One region of the Cytobacillus mangrovibacter genome, then DNA from elsewhere that is predicted to be linked to it. Evidence: riboswitches for the same ligand, from Rfam matches in the RefSeq annotation. Region 1 holds a riboswitch; the other holds the start of a gene.
What was found. Region 1 has a riboswitch for glycine ahead of gcvT (glycine cleavage system aminomethyltransferase GcvT). Riboswitches for the same ligand answer to the same signal wherever they lie in the genome.

Region 2: it holds a riboswitch for glycine, as region 1 does, so the genes downstream of both, ACFYKT_RS12785 (FbpB family small basic protein) here and gcvT (glycine cleavage system aminomethyltransferase GcvT) in region 1, are expected to answer to the same signal.

Annotation. Positions count from the first base shown of each region.
Region 1 is NZ_JBIACJ010000002.1:72,951-80,366, reverse strand. It holds gene gcvPB (aminomethyl-transferring glycine dehydrogenase subunit GcvPB) at 1-1,217, opposite strand, end outside; gene gcvPA (aminomethyl-transferring glycine dehydrogenase subunit GcvPA) at 1,210-2,556, opposite strand; gene gcvT (glycine cleavage system aminomethyltransferase GcvT) at 2,573-3,679, opposite strand; glycine riboswitch at 3,987-4,078, opposite strand; gene ACFYKT_RS03715 (DEAD/DEAH box helicase) at 4,283-5,980, shown strand; gene ACFYKT_RS03710 (YqhG family protein) at 5,949-6,743, shown strand; gene ACFYKT_RS03705 (YqzE family protein) at 6,804-6,989, opposite strand; gene ACFYKT_RS03700 (shikimate kinase) at 7,053-7,416, opposite strand, start outside.
Region 2 is NZ_JBIACJ010000006.1:166,400-173,815, reverse strand. It holds gene ACFYKT_RS12805 (Ger(x)C family spore germination protein) at 1-622, shown strand, start outside; gene ACFYKT_RS12800 (hypothetical protein) at 619-849, shown strand; gene ACFYKT_RS12795 (GerAB/ArcD/ProY family transporter) at 866-1,993, shown strand; gene ACFYKT_RS12790 (TerC family protein) at 2,116-2,865, opposite strand; gene ACFYKT_RS12785 (FbpB family small basic protein) at 3,181-3,324, opposite strand; glycine riboswitch at 3,525-3,627, opposite strand; gene ptsP (phosphoenolpyruvate--protein phosphotransferase) at 4,050-5,771, opposite strand; gene ACFYKT_RS12775 (phosphocarrier protein HPr) at 5,768-6,037, opposite strand; gene ACFYKT_RS12770 (mannitol-1-phosphate 5-dehydrogenase) at 6,094-7,248, opposite strand; gene ACFYKT_RS12765 (PTS sugar transporter subunit IIA) at 7,250-7,416, opposite strand, start outside.

The sequences.
Region 1 (7,416 bases):
TCAAGGAGACGCTTCGCAATATCAAGTGTACGTACACCCAACTTCTTCTGGCGCTTTCCACTAAGAACAAACTCATGCTTACAATGTCTATCAAATGGAAGATCATAGGAATCCTGCAATCTTCTCATCATATAGTTTGCATTTAAGACTGCATATTCAGTTACTGCTTTTAAGCCATCAGGACCCATGGAACGAATATACGTGTACGCACGAACATTAATGCCAAAGTTTCCGTAATAAGGCTTCACACGTCCGATTGATTGTGGACGATCGTAATCTAATACATATTGATCACCCTGTTTTACTAAAACAGGCTTCGGCAAGTACGGGATTAAATCCGCCTTAACACCGACTGGACCTGATCCTGGACCACCGCCACCGTGTGGACCTGTAAAGGTTTTATGAAGATTTAAATGGACTAGGTCAAAGCCCATATCTCCAGGGCGAGCCTTCGACATAACCGCATTTAAGTTCGCTCCATCATAATAAACCTTTCCGCCAGCAGCATGAACAATCTCAGCCATTTCAAGAATATTTTCTTCAAAAAGACCTAAAGTGTTGGGATTTGTCAGCATTAGTGCTGCAGTATCTTCACCAACAACTCGTTTTAAATCCTCTAAATCTACTAAACCATTCTCATCTGATTTCACTGTGATCGTTTCAAAGCCAGCGACAGTTGCAGAAGCTGGGTTTGTACCATGCGCAGAGTCAGGGATCAGTACTTTTGTACGTTTATGATCGCCATTAGCTTCATGGAAAGCACGAACCATCATTAGGGCTGTCCATTCACCATGAGCACCAGCAGCAGGCTGAAGAGTTACTTGATCCATACCAGTGATTTCGATTAAATGCTCCTGTAAATCATACATAAGCTCTAGCGCACCTTGAACAGAGCTTTCATCCTGTAATGGATGTAAATGGGCGAATCCTGGGTAACGTGCCACATTCTCATTGATTTTCGGATTGTATTTCATTGTACATGATCCAAGTGGATAGAATCCTGAGTCAACCCCATGGTTCCGGTTAGATAGAGCTGTGTAATGTCGCATAATATCAAGCTCTGACACTTCTGGAAGTCCCGGCTCCTCTTCTCTTAAATATCCCGCAGGAATCAGTTCATTGATATCAATTTCCGGTACATCCATTTCAGGGAGGCTATAACCGATGCGGCCGGGTTTTGTTATTTCAAAAATAAGTGCCTGATCATCCTTATGCATGGTAATCCCCCATTTCATTTACAAATGTATCAATTTCATCCTTTGTTCTTAATTCAGTTACCGCAACTAACATATGATTCTTTAAGTCTGAATAATCTCGGCCTAAGTCATAACCGCCGATCATTCCTTTTTCTAAAAGCTGTTGATTTACTTCTTTCACAGGCGTATTTAATTTCACAACAAATTCATTGAAGGAAGGACCTTCAAACACAATTTCAAAGCCTTTTTCTTTAAATGCTTGCTTCGCATAATGCGCTTTTTGAATATTGGAAAGGGCCATTTCTTTTACGCCTTTTTTGCCAAGTGCTGTCATTGCAACAGAGGCAGCTAGTGCATTTAATGCTTGGTTTGAACAAATATTTGATGTCGCTTTATCACGGCGAATATGCTGCTCACGTGCTTGAAGCGTTAATACAAATCCACGGCGTCCTTCTTCGTCAACCGTTTGACCGACAAGACGGCCAGGAACTTTTCTCATCAATTTATTTGTTACCGCAAAATAGCCACAGTGAGGACCACCAAAGCCAGTTGGAATACCGAATACTTGCGCATCACCAGCAACAATGTCCGCCCCTAATTTACCTGGAGGTGTTAATGCTCCAAGAGAAAGTGGGTTACTTGAAACTACAAACATTGATTTCCCAGCATGAATGATCTCTTCAAGCTCTTTTAACGGTTCGATTCTTCCAAAAAAGTTTGGATATTGAACAATGACAGCTGCGATTTCATCATTGATCATCTCTTTTAATGCATCAACATCCGTCACTCCATCTTTATGTGGAATTTCAATGACTTCAATGTATTGACCTTTTGCATAGGTTTTCACTACTTCTTTTGATTCTGGATGAACGGCACTTGAAATCAGCACTTTCTTCCGACGTGTGTGCCCTGCACTAAGCATTGCCGCTTCAGCTAAAGCCGTTCCACCATCATACATGGATGAGTTTGCAACATCCATTCCCGTTAATTCACAGATCATTGACTGAAATTCAAAAATGGCTTGAAGCTCTCCTTGTGAAATTTCAGGCTGATACGGTGTATACGCTGTGTAAAATTCAGAACGAGACAATACATGGTCAACAATCACAGGCATATAATGATCATAGACACCTGCACCTAGAAAAGAAGTATGGCTTCTAAGATCAGCATTTTTTTGAGCCATAAGCGTTAGTTCTTTCATTAATGCCGTTTCTGTTTTGGCAGGCTTAATATTGTATTCCCCTTTAAACCTTACGCGTTCAGGAATATCACTAAATAGTTCATCAATTGCGTTTACACCGATTGTTTCGAGCATTTCTTTCTTATCTGTCTCTGTCATCGGTAAATAGCGATGTTTCATATTGTTGTCTCCTCTCCTATTTTTTCTCTCTTTTATAGAAAGGCGTAGCCGCCACGACTGCTTTCAGGCGCTTTCCGCGAATTTCAACTTCCACTTCAGAACCCAACTCTGTATGTTCTGTTTTCAGCAAAGCAAGACCGATGCTTTTCTTTAATGTTGGTGATTGTGTACCAGTTGTTACCTCACCAATCAGCTCTTCCCCTTTATAGATAGGGTAGCCATGACGAGGAATCCCACGGTCAATCATTTCAATCCCTGCTAGTTTTCTTGTTAATCCATTCTCTTTTTGAGCAGTAAGTGCCTCTTTACCAATAAAGTCTGCTTCTTTTTTCACTTTTACAGCAAAGCCAATCCCTGCTTCAAGAGGAGAAATTTCAGGAGATAATTCTTGTCCATATAGTGCAAGATTAGCTTCAAAGCGCAATGTATCACGAGCACCTAGTCCACAAGGGATAACGCCTTCTTCTTTTCCTGCTTCTAAAATATCCTTCCAGATTTCGACAACGTCTTTAGCATCACAATAGATTTCAAAGCCGTCTTCACCTGTGTAGCCAGTTCTAGAAATAAGCGCTTTCTTCCCATTTAAATCAACATTCTCTTGAAATTTAAAGAAACCGATCTCTGATAGATTCATTTCTCCTGCAAGCTTTTGCAGTACTTCTTCAGCTAATGGACCTTGGATAGCCACTTGAGCCGTTTCATCGGAAAGATTTGTAAGCTCCACATTTCCTTCTAAGTGATCTTCAAGCCATTTGAGATCCTTTTCAATATTTGAAGCATTAACAACAAGTAAATAATGATTATCTTCTAATTTATAAACGAGCAAATCGTCAACAGTTCCGCCATTCTCATAACACATGGCTGTATATTGTGCTGCTGAATCTTTCAATTTAGAGATGTCATTTGTCATCATTTTTTGAAGGTATGAAAGGCTGTCAGTTCCCTTTACTTCAATTTCACCCATATGGGATACATCAAACAAACCAGCTTTTGTTCGAACTGCTTCATGCTCTTCTTTAATGCTTGAGAACTGAACAGGCAGATCCCAGCCTCCAAAGTCGATTGTCTTCGCACCATATTCTTTATAAACATCAAATAATGGTGTTCGTTTTAACTGTGACATTTACTCGTCCTCCTTTTAATCCTTTTGAAAAGTTTGAATATTCACCATTAATCCATAAAAAAGGACAGAGAATCCCCTCAAACGTTGAGAAGATCTCTGTCCTTGCACCTGAAAGTTTACCGAATAAACGGTTTTCCCCTTTGGTGGATCTTCATATAAGAAAAGCGTAAGCGCCTTGCTCACCCCCGACAAGCACAAGACGAGCCTCACTGAAAGGTGTTCTTTACCTTTCTGGGAGGCTTGGCTTGTGACCTCGAGGGGGTAGGCGCTGAAGCTAGACAAAAAAGAAGATCACTCTCCAGAGCTACGTCCAACAAGGGTTCTTTTGCCTGAGAGATTCACAATATATATTGCTTGCTCCTTCGGCGCTACAAATGTAGTCTCTCCCCTTGCTTTCATCCGCATTTATAAAATTTTCCAAATTGGTTCATACTAAACGCAAATACAAACGAAAACGAAACGGAAAATAAAAGTAAACAATATTATTTCGATTAACTAATTAAAGTGGCAAATTTCAAAACTTTCAAAGCTAACTTTATCCTACCATTAGAACCAATTTTGAGCAATGGGGAATATTTTCACGTTTTAAAGGAGATGTAAGAGATGACGGTGCAGATTACTTTTGATTCCACTTGGCAAGATGAATTTCTACATAGAATTGATGAAGATGGTCCGTGGGGAAGCTGGGAACTTTATAAATTAGCCTTGGAAGTAGAGAATCATACGATCATTCCTGAGTTTGAGGGATTGCAAGCGCCAAAGCATTTATCAAGTCTTACTCCCTTGCCCCATCAGCTTGAAGTGGCCAAACAGGTTGTTGAAAATATGAATGGAAAAGCTATTCTTGCCGATGAAGTGGGACTAGGAAAAACCATTGAAGCCGGATTGATTTTAAAGGAATATATGATCAGAGGGCTAGTAAAAAAGGTCTTAATTCTTGTTCCTGCCTCACTTGTTACTCAATGGTCTATCGAATTAAATACGAAATTCTTTATTCCTGCTATCACTCAGCGAAAAAGCTATGTTTGGGAACAATGCGATATTGTTGTTTCTTCCATTGATACAGCTAAGCGGCATCCCCATAAAGAGATTATCTATAAACAAGACTATGACTTAGTCATCATTGATGAAGCTCACAAACTAAAAAATAATAAAACGAAAAACTATGAGTTTGTTCAAAATTTAAAAAAGAAATTCTGTTTACTATTGACGGCTACTCCCATTCAAAACCGAATCAGTGAAATCTTTAACTTAGTCTCTTTATTGAAGCCAGGTCATTTAGGGAATGAAACAGATTTCTATCAAAAATATCATAAAGACGCCCGATCCGTAGAAGATGATGAATACTTAAAAGAACTTGTCAATAAAGTGATGATTCGAAACCGAAGGGCAGACACAGGAATTGAATGGACGAAGCGGAGAGTCGAAACATTGCCTATTGAATTTTCTAAAGAAGAAAGGGAGCTTTATGAAGCAGTCACTAATCTTCGTGGGGAAGAGGGCTGGGTCGGCTCAAGCCAATTTTCACTTATGACTCTTCAACGGGAAGCATGCAGCAGCAGGGAAGCAGTTTTTTTCACATTAAAAAATATGCTGCAAAGGAAAGAAGAACCTACAAAAGCATTCCAGGATCAAATTCAATATTTAATTTCTAAAGTAGAAGCTGTTCAAACCAATTCGAAAGCAGAAAAAGCACTTGAATTAATTCAGCAAATTAATGATAAAGTGATTATTTTCACCGAATACCGTGCGACCCAAATGTATTTACAATGGTTTCTTAAGCAATATGGAATTACATCTGTTCCATTTAGAGGAGGATTCAAACGAGGAAAAAAAGACTGGATGAGAGAACTCTTCCAAAAAAATGCCCAAGTTCTTATCGCTACTGAAGCAGGCGGTGAGGGAATTAATCTTCAGTTTTGCAATCATATTATCAATTTTGACTTGCCTTGGAATCCGATGAGACTCGAACAAAGAATTGGACGTATTCATCGGCTAGGACAAGAGAAAGATGTAATCATCTATAATTTTGCCACAAAGGATACCGTCGAAGAGCATGTTTTGAAGCTATTGTATGAAAAAATTCATCTCTTTGAAAAAGTGATTGGGGACTTGGATGATATTCTTACTAAACTTGACTTCGGAAATATTGACGACCATCTTACTGACATCTTTGGAAAATCTGCTTCTGAAGGGGAAATGCGAATCAAAATGGATAATTTAACCGCAATGATTCAATTTGCAGAAGAAATGAGAGAGGGTGAAATCAATGCAGCAACAGGAAATTCATCATTTTCTTGAGCGGTATTTCCATGCGAATAATTGCAGCATTACCGAATCAGGTCCAGGCTATATGATTGTGCAGCTAACGATCGAACTCGATAAGAAGCTTATGAACCGCCCTTTTTACTGGCATTATTTAGAGAAAACAGGCGGGGTCCCTAATCCAATGCAGCTAACATTGATTACAGATCCTCTAGCTGCACCGAAAAATTTAAAAGGAGAGGTTCTTCACTTCGGTTCCCCCCGATTGCATCAAATTTTCGAATCAACTAGGGAACTAGCAGGCTATATCCGCTTATATGAAAAGCAGAAGAACACAGTAGGCAAGCAAACCCCTTTGCATCCATGGCTTGGTTTAAATGTGCGCATATCCTACCAGTGTGATCGCAAAAGAGATATATTTCGATCGATTGGATTACAATTACTTAATGGGCAAATGTTAGATGGATTCCATGATAAACTATTGAAATTAGAGCTCACACCCAAAATTCCTGATTATTCATTTACCCTATCTCCACTAATCATGCCAAAGAGCGGGATTTTACGAATACAGCACTTCTTTCAGAATGAAATTAAAAAAGAGGATCATCAATGGGCCGATGAAGCAATCAAACGCTGGCAGAAGGATTTACATTTACTTGAGCACTTCTATGAAGAAGCAGAAGAAAAGGAAGAAAGCTACGAAATTGAAAAAATCGCTTTGAAGGAGCAATACGAACCTAAAATTAATATCTCGATTGTAAACGGCGGCTTATTTTATTTAACAGCACAGGCGATTTAAGAACAATCAGCAATTCCAAGAAATAAGAAAGGAAACTAGTCCCTAAAGACCAGTTTCCTCTTATTTCCTGTCCTTTTTCTTAACCATTGCAGCTAAAGCATACGGAATAACCCCAAACCATTTAAATAAAAAAGGTTCTCTTCTATCCTTTTTCTCTAATCGATATTTTTTTCGTTCATCTTTAGGCTGGTCAATATACTTTACTACCGTTTGCGTAATATATTTCACGTAATCATTTGAATTCATATTTTGCACCTGCACTTAACTAATGGCTATTTTCAAAAATGCTGTTAGTTCAAGTATGTCCTTTTACGACAAATTTAAACAGATGCTAATCTCTTTTACAATCTCATTAATTTCTTTCCCCGTTGTATCAATAAGATAATCAGCAGCCTCTTTATATATTGGCAGCCTTTCACCATACAGCTCTACAATCTTCTCTTTTTTATCTCCTTTTAGCAGTGGCCGCGACTCATCTTGTTCAAGTCTTTTGACAATTTCATCTTCGTCCGCATAAAGGAAAATAACGACTCCATTGTTATTTAGAAATATCCTATTTTCATGCTTGCATACAATTCCACCGCCTGTTGTAACAACTGCATTCTCCGTAGGGATTTCCTGTAATATCTTTGTTTCCAATTCCCGAAAATAGGCTTCATTATGCTGCTCAAAT
Region 2 (7,416 bases), on a different contig from region 1:
AGGGGTTATCATAAGAGGTAATCCAAAGGAAGGAATGAAGAAAGAAAATGTAGAAATGATTTCCTCTAAGACATTCCTTTCCTATTCTGGTATAGCAGCTTTTCATAAAAACAAATTGGTTGGCTGGTTAAATGAGGATGAGAGCAAGGGATTCAATTATATTAAAGATAATGTGCATAGTACTGTTGTTGTATTTGAAATGAATGATGGGGATGTAGCGGTCGAAGTAATCGACTGCAAAACCGATATCATCTCACAAATTAAAAATGGAGCCCCAAGCTTCGAAGTGAAAATTACGGGGGAGGGGAATGTGGCCGATGTGAATACTAAATTAGACCTAATGAATCCAAACGTAATTGGGGAGCTTGAAGAAAAAGTTAATAAAGATATAAAAGATGTTATACAGTCTTCTTTAAACAAAGCGCAAAAAGAATACGAAACAGATATTTTTGGTTTCGGTGAACAAATACACAAAAATGAACCAAAAGAATGGGAAACAATCAAGAAACAGTGGTCTGATCTATTTCCAGAAGTGCCAGTTAACATAAATGTCAAAATCAAGATACGTCGAGTAGGAACGATTTCTAACCCGTTCCATAATGAATTGTTAGAGGAGAAATGATGGTGCTTAAAAGTCTTGGATTAATCCTCATTTATTTAGCCATTTCTTATTTTCAAATTCGCCAATTAATAAAAGATAAAATGAAGCGTGAGATATGGATATATTCAATCATTATGCTAGTTGTTACTGGGATTACAATTGCAATGATTTATAAAATCCCTATCCCTAATCCATTGAATTTAATTGCATTCATACTGAAACCGTTGACCAAAATCATCTCACTATAACAAGGCGGCAAGGGGGTTGGCTAAATTGATTGAAAAAGGAAGGATTAGTCCACTTCAATTAAGTATATTAGTATTTATATTTACTATAGGCACCACGGTTCTAGCCATTCCTTCTGTTATGACAGCTAGAGCAAACCAAGATGCATGGCTATCCTCCCTTATTGGTATTCTTCTATGTGTGTTCCTTGCTGCCTTCTTTGCCCTTTGTGCAAAACCCATCGGAAGAGAAACGTATATACAATACCTTGAAAGAGTGTATGGCAAAGTAATTGGGAAAATAATCGGTGTTACATATGTTTTCTTCGGCTTTATTGGAACAAGCACACTTCTTTTCCAATTCGGCAACTTTGTCACAACCCAAATGTTAGTCGAAACGCCAATAGAAATCATAAATCTCATGCTTGTCCTGCTCATTATTGCGAGTCTTCGAGCAGGACTTGAAGTACTAGCACGAACAAGTGAACTTCTGTTTCCATGGTTTATGTTTCTATTTATTGCTTTAGTCATTCTATTACTTCCTCAAATTGAGCTCGATCGTATCAGTCCGTTATATGAAGCAAAAATTAATGATCACCTTTCAGCTGCACTGGACTTTGTCTCATTCGCAGGATTTCCTTTAGTTGTTTTTTTGATGTTTTATCCTGGAAACATCAATCGTCCAGACAAAGTAAAATGGAATTTAATTTTAGGAACATTTTTCGGGGCATTAGTTGTAGGGGTTTTTGTGTTTTTATGTATTTTAGTTCTAGGGTCTGCTGCCACTGCACGGCAGATCTATCCTAGTTATGTACTCGCGAAAACAGTTAGTGTGTTTGATATTATTGAAAGAATTGAAGCAGCGATGGCTAGCATGTGGATACTTTCCATCTTCTTTAAAACAGCTATCTATTTCTACGCCTGTGTTGTTGGCCTTGCAGAAATATTAGAAGTTAAAAATTATCGATTTCTAGCCCTGCCAATCGGAATTCTTACATTTTTATTTTCTATGGTTGTCTATCCAAATGTTGCATTCATGAGCCATTGGGATAATACATATTGGGTCGTTTATTCTATGATTATGGGATTTTTCATCCCACTTTTCACTTTAATTCTTCATAAAATTAAAAGCCTTGCTAAACCAGAGAGTATAAGCAATGACACGTAAACCCGCTGCAGTTTCATTTAATTGATCAAACGTTTGATTAAGAGTCTTATCCTCATTAATCAAACGCTTGATTACTGCTATATTTACAATCTTCTACCTTTAAAGAACCAGCTCTTCTTAGCTTATTTAGTTATCTCTTCATTCTTCTTTGATAATAGAAAGCCTCCCAAAGCAATCAATAAAAGAACACAATAGAATGTAATTTTCCATTCAGGTGATTTGGCAAACCCTTCAGGCAATACTGCTAAAGCAGGGTGAGAAAGTGTATAAACTGATAGTTTCACCCCTACCCAACCAACAATGAGGAACGCGGCAATTTCCAAACCTGGCTTAGATTGCAGTAGTTTAACAAAGAAGTTTGCTGCATAACGCATAATGATTAAACCAACGAAGCCTCCAGCAAAAATCACTAGGAATTTCCCACCATCAAGCCCACCGATGTTCGGCAATCCTGTATCTGGAAGTGCGATCGCTAATGCAACTGCCGCAAGAATGGAGTCGACCGCAAAAGCTATATCTGCAAGCTCTACTTTAAAAACTGTTGCCCATAAACCAGTTTTTCCTTTTGCCTTTTCCTTCCCCTTAACTAGGATTTTTCTAAAGATATGATTGAGGGCAATAAATAAAAGATATAAGGCACCAATTGCTTGAACCTGCCAAACATCAACAAGAAAAGATATGACAAATAAAGACCCGAAACGAAAAACAAATGCACCAGCTAGACCATAAAATAATGCTTTCCTTCTCTCTTCTTCTGGAAGATGCTTGACCATTATGGCCAAAACCAATGCATTATCTGCTGCCAAAAGCCCTTCTAGTGCGATTAATAATAATAATACTCCGCCGTATTCTAGTAAAATTGTCCATTCCATTTTTTCATCCCCCTTAATTAGTATGATAAAGGCTTCTTTTGTCAGACATGAAAAAAAACCTCTACCATTGGTGGTAAAGGCCATAGAAACAAATAAAGACCCTTACCCAAAATAGGTAAAGGTCTTGCTAACAACGAAAATGTTGCCATCAAAGCCGGGAGTTATTCACTCCGAAGTGACGACTTTGCTGTAAAAGCTACTCCCCTTTAGGAGTTACTATTCGATTAATTACTTTTATTATAATCAAATTTTTATCAAGCTGTCAATTCATAATCTGAATCACAGCAAATTAAAATTGAGACCACTCATTATTTTCTATATTGCCTTTGCTTCCTTTTTTCTTTTCAAATATTTATCATCAATCCGCTTTTCAATTTTCTCAAGCTGATCCTGGTCCTTTAGAAGCTCTTCTTTGTTCTTTCTAATTAGATTGGATAAAGTAACTCTTTTTCTAGTCATTTTCATTTCCTCCCTCATACTAATATACGTTAAGAAATTTCTGTCATACTATACTCATTTCCTATGAAAAAAAGGACAGGAAAAGGTGTAGTTATTTCTACCCTTCCCTGTCCTTTTACCTGAGAGTTTAAGCCCAAATATTTGCTATAAATGGGTCCCCTTGGGTGTCGTATTCATTCATACGAGTTCTCCAGAGATGCGTCCTATTTGTGGTTCTTTCTACCTGAGAGATTTGTTCCAAGGGTCTTTTCGGAACTTGCCCCTTCGGTGGCCTGTCGCATTGCACTCTCCCACAAAAGTCATTCGCTATTATTAAATTTTTATTATTTTCGTTATTTTTAGAATAATAAATATTAGCTGAAATGTCAAGTTATATCTATCTGTTTTTTTATATTAAAATAATAATATAAGGCTTTTTTCGCAAGTATTGCTAAATTAAGTTGTAGTAGGGTAAAGGTTGATTTCCGCTCCAGGTACTCCCTTTCCGCGGGGTGGGCGCTGAGCCTCCTCGGCGCGAGCGCCTGTGGGGTCTCAGCTGTCCCACTACTCCCGCAGGAGTCTCGTACCTTCCGCTCCAATCAACCAACTTTTTTAGAAACAGTTTTCACAAAAAACATATTTGAAAGAACAACAATCTTTATAGGAAAGAGTCTAATATAAACAAAAATTGACTATTTAAATAAGGTACCATCATCAATAGAAATTGAATAATGGTACCTTTCATTTCATTGAATTTCTACGGTTTCTTTTACAAATTGCTTCACTTGTTCAGAAGTTTGCATGCTAAGGGCCTGATTAGCCAGATTAACCATATCGCTTTGGCTTAATTGGTTAATTTGTCGTCTTGCTTTTAGCATGGATGGGGCACTCATTGAAAATTCATCTAAGCCTAGGCCAAGCAGCAGCGGAATAGCAATCGGGTCTCCTGCCATTTCCCCACACATGCCTGCCCATTTTCCATTTGCATGTGCCGCGTCTATGACCATTTTCACCAATCTAAGTATTGCTGGATTATATGGCTGATATAAATAAGAAACTCTTTCATTCATCCGATCTGCAGCCATTGTATATTGTATTAAATCATTTGTTCCAATACTAAAGAAATCAACTTCACGGGCAAATTGGTCTGCAAGAATAGCTGTCGAAGGAATCTCAACCATAATTCCTATTTCGATGCTGTTTGATACAGTAACTCCTTGTTCCTGAAGTGAGCTTTTTTCCTCAAGCAGAATTTGCTTGGCTTCAAGGAATTCCTCTAAAGTAGCAATCATTGGGAACATTATTTTGAGATTGCCGAAGCTGCTTGCTCGCAGTAAAGCACGAAGCTGAATTCGGAAGATTTCTTGCTCTTCTAAACAGAGTCGGATGGCACGGAAACCGAGAAATGGATTCATCTCTTCAGGCAGCGATAAATAAGGAAGCTGCTTATCTCCGCCTATATCTAATGTTCTCACTACTACCGGCTTGTTTCCCATCTTCTCTAGCACTTGTTTGTATGCCTGGAATTGTTCTTCCTCAGTCGGGAGTGACTCCCTTTCCATATAAAGAAATTCTGTACGGTAGAGCCCTACTCCTTCTCCTCCATTCTCAAGAACGATTTCTGCTTCTTGAGGGGTTCCAATATTGGAGGCTACTTCTACTCGCTTGCCATCTAATGTAATCGTTGATTCATTTTTAAGCAAAGCTAATTCTTTCTTTTGGGCTTCTAGTTGAATTTGTCTTTGTTCATACTCTTCAATTATCTCTTTAGCAGGATTAATATAAACTTCACCTTTATCCCCGTCCATAATAATGAAATCATTATTTGTTATCGTGGATGTCGCACTTTTCGTCCCTACAACAGCAGGGATTTCCATTGAACGGGCCATAATAGCAGAATGGGATGTACGCCCACCCATATCCGTTATAAATCCTTTTATATAATCTCGATTTAATTGAGCCGTATCAGATGGTACTAAGTCCTTTGAGATAATAATGACTTCTTCATTAATAGCTCCTATATTGGGAATTGAAACATTTAGAAGCTTTGCGAGCACACGCTTTGTAACGTCACGAATATCTGCCGCACGCTCACGCATGTATTCATTATCCATCTGTTCAAACATGGCAACCAATGAATCTGCCGTTTCTTGCAAGGCATACTCAGCGTTTACTGTCTCATTTCTTACTTTTCCTTCAATCGTACCGACTAACTCAGGATCACTTAATACTAATAGGTGAGCGTCGAAAATGGCTGCATTCTCATCTCCCTGCTGGGCTGCGGTACGGTCCCGAATTTGTTCAAGTTCTTGTTTAGATGCCTTAATGGAATCATGAAATCTCGCCATTTCATCGTCAACATTAGTAATCGTTTTTTTCGTCACAGTCAATTCGGGCTCAGTCATTAAATAGGCTTTGCCAATCGCAACACCGCTTGAAGCGGCAATACCAGTTAAAGTATTCGTCATGATTCGATTATCCCTTCCGTTTTAAGGAAATTTTCAAGAGCAAGCAATGCTTCTACTTCATCCTCTCCTTCAGTATAGATGGAAAATGATCCACCCTTTACAATACCTAGCGACATAACGCCAAGAATTGATTTCAAGTTTACCTTTTTCTCCTTATACTCAATAAGTATCTCAGAAGAGAATTTAGAAGCTACCTGTACTAGCCCAGTTGCTGGTCGTGCATGAATGCCAGCTTCTGCAATAACTGCAAATGCATTTGTTTTCAAAACCATCGACTCCTTATACTGCTAATCGAATGAAGCTACACTGTCATTCGATTGAATTATTTTTTTGCCATTTGTTTATATTGACGGTTCACTTCTTCAAATAGATCTGTTCCAGCCTGTAAGCCAGTATACAATTCAATGGCATGTTCAATCCCTTTTTGTTGAATCACTTCTTGAATTTCCTTTGCATCTGGATCTTCAACGTAATTATAAGATAGGGCTGCAGCTATTCCTTTAGCTAAATTAACCGGGACCTCTCCAAACATTTCCACATATTGTGTCGCAGGACGTACGAGTCGGTCATTATTTTTAAGTTTCCGAATAGGTGAGCGTCCAACTCTTGTCGTATCATCAGAAATAAACGGGTTGGCAAAACGATTAATGATCTTTTGGACATACTCACTATGTGCTTGCACATCAAACCCATATTTCGAAGTAAGATACCTACTCGTTTCCTGTAAGACATTTTCAATTACTTCTTTTATTTCTTTATTCTCAAGTGCTTGAGCCATGCTTCGAATTCCAGCTAAATAACCAAAATAAGCAACTACTGCATGACCTGTATTTACTGTAAACAGTTTTCTTTCAATATAAGGCTGCAAATCCGGAACATATGTAATTCCATTAATAGGAGGCTTCTCCCCTTTAATCCCTGACTCGTCTACAATCCATTCATAGAATGGTTCGACCGTAACCATTAATTTATCTTCATTTGTTTGATTAGGAACAATCCGATCAACTGCCGCATTAGGAAAACTAAACTGCTTATCAAATCGAATCTTTTCGCCTTCATTTAAAAGCTCATATACTTTTTCTTTTAGAAGAGTGCTGCCATTAATCATGTTTTCACATGCAATTATCGTTAATTCTTTATCAGATTGTGTTATCCGCTTTCTCAACCCGTTTGCAATCAATCCTGCAATTAAGGGAAGTACGTTCGGCCCAACCGCTGCTGTGACAAGATCTGCGCTAGCAATGACTTCTTCTACAAGGCTGGGATCTTTACTACTGTTAATTGCATGTACATTTTCTACAAGTGTTTGTTCATGTTCCGCATTTGCCAATTGAACGGTATATTGTCTTTTTTCATTCAGCAAATCAACTAGCTCACTATTCACATCTACAAAACAAGTTTCATACCCTGATTGATACAGCAAGCTTCCTATAAAACCTCTCCCAATATTGCCGGCCCCAAAATGAACAGCTTTCATCTTAATTGACTCCTTCAAAAAATGAGAGCACATCTTCTTTTGAAGTAGCTCGCACAATTTCTTCTACATTCTCTACCTCTGAGACGACAATGGCAATTTGTGATAATATATCTAAATGTTCATTGCCTTTTCCCGCTATTCCAAATATCAGTTTCACAATATTGCCAC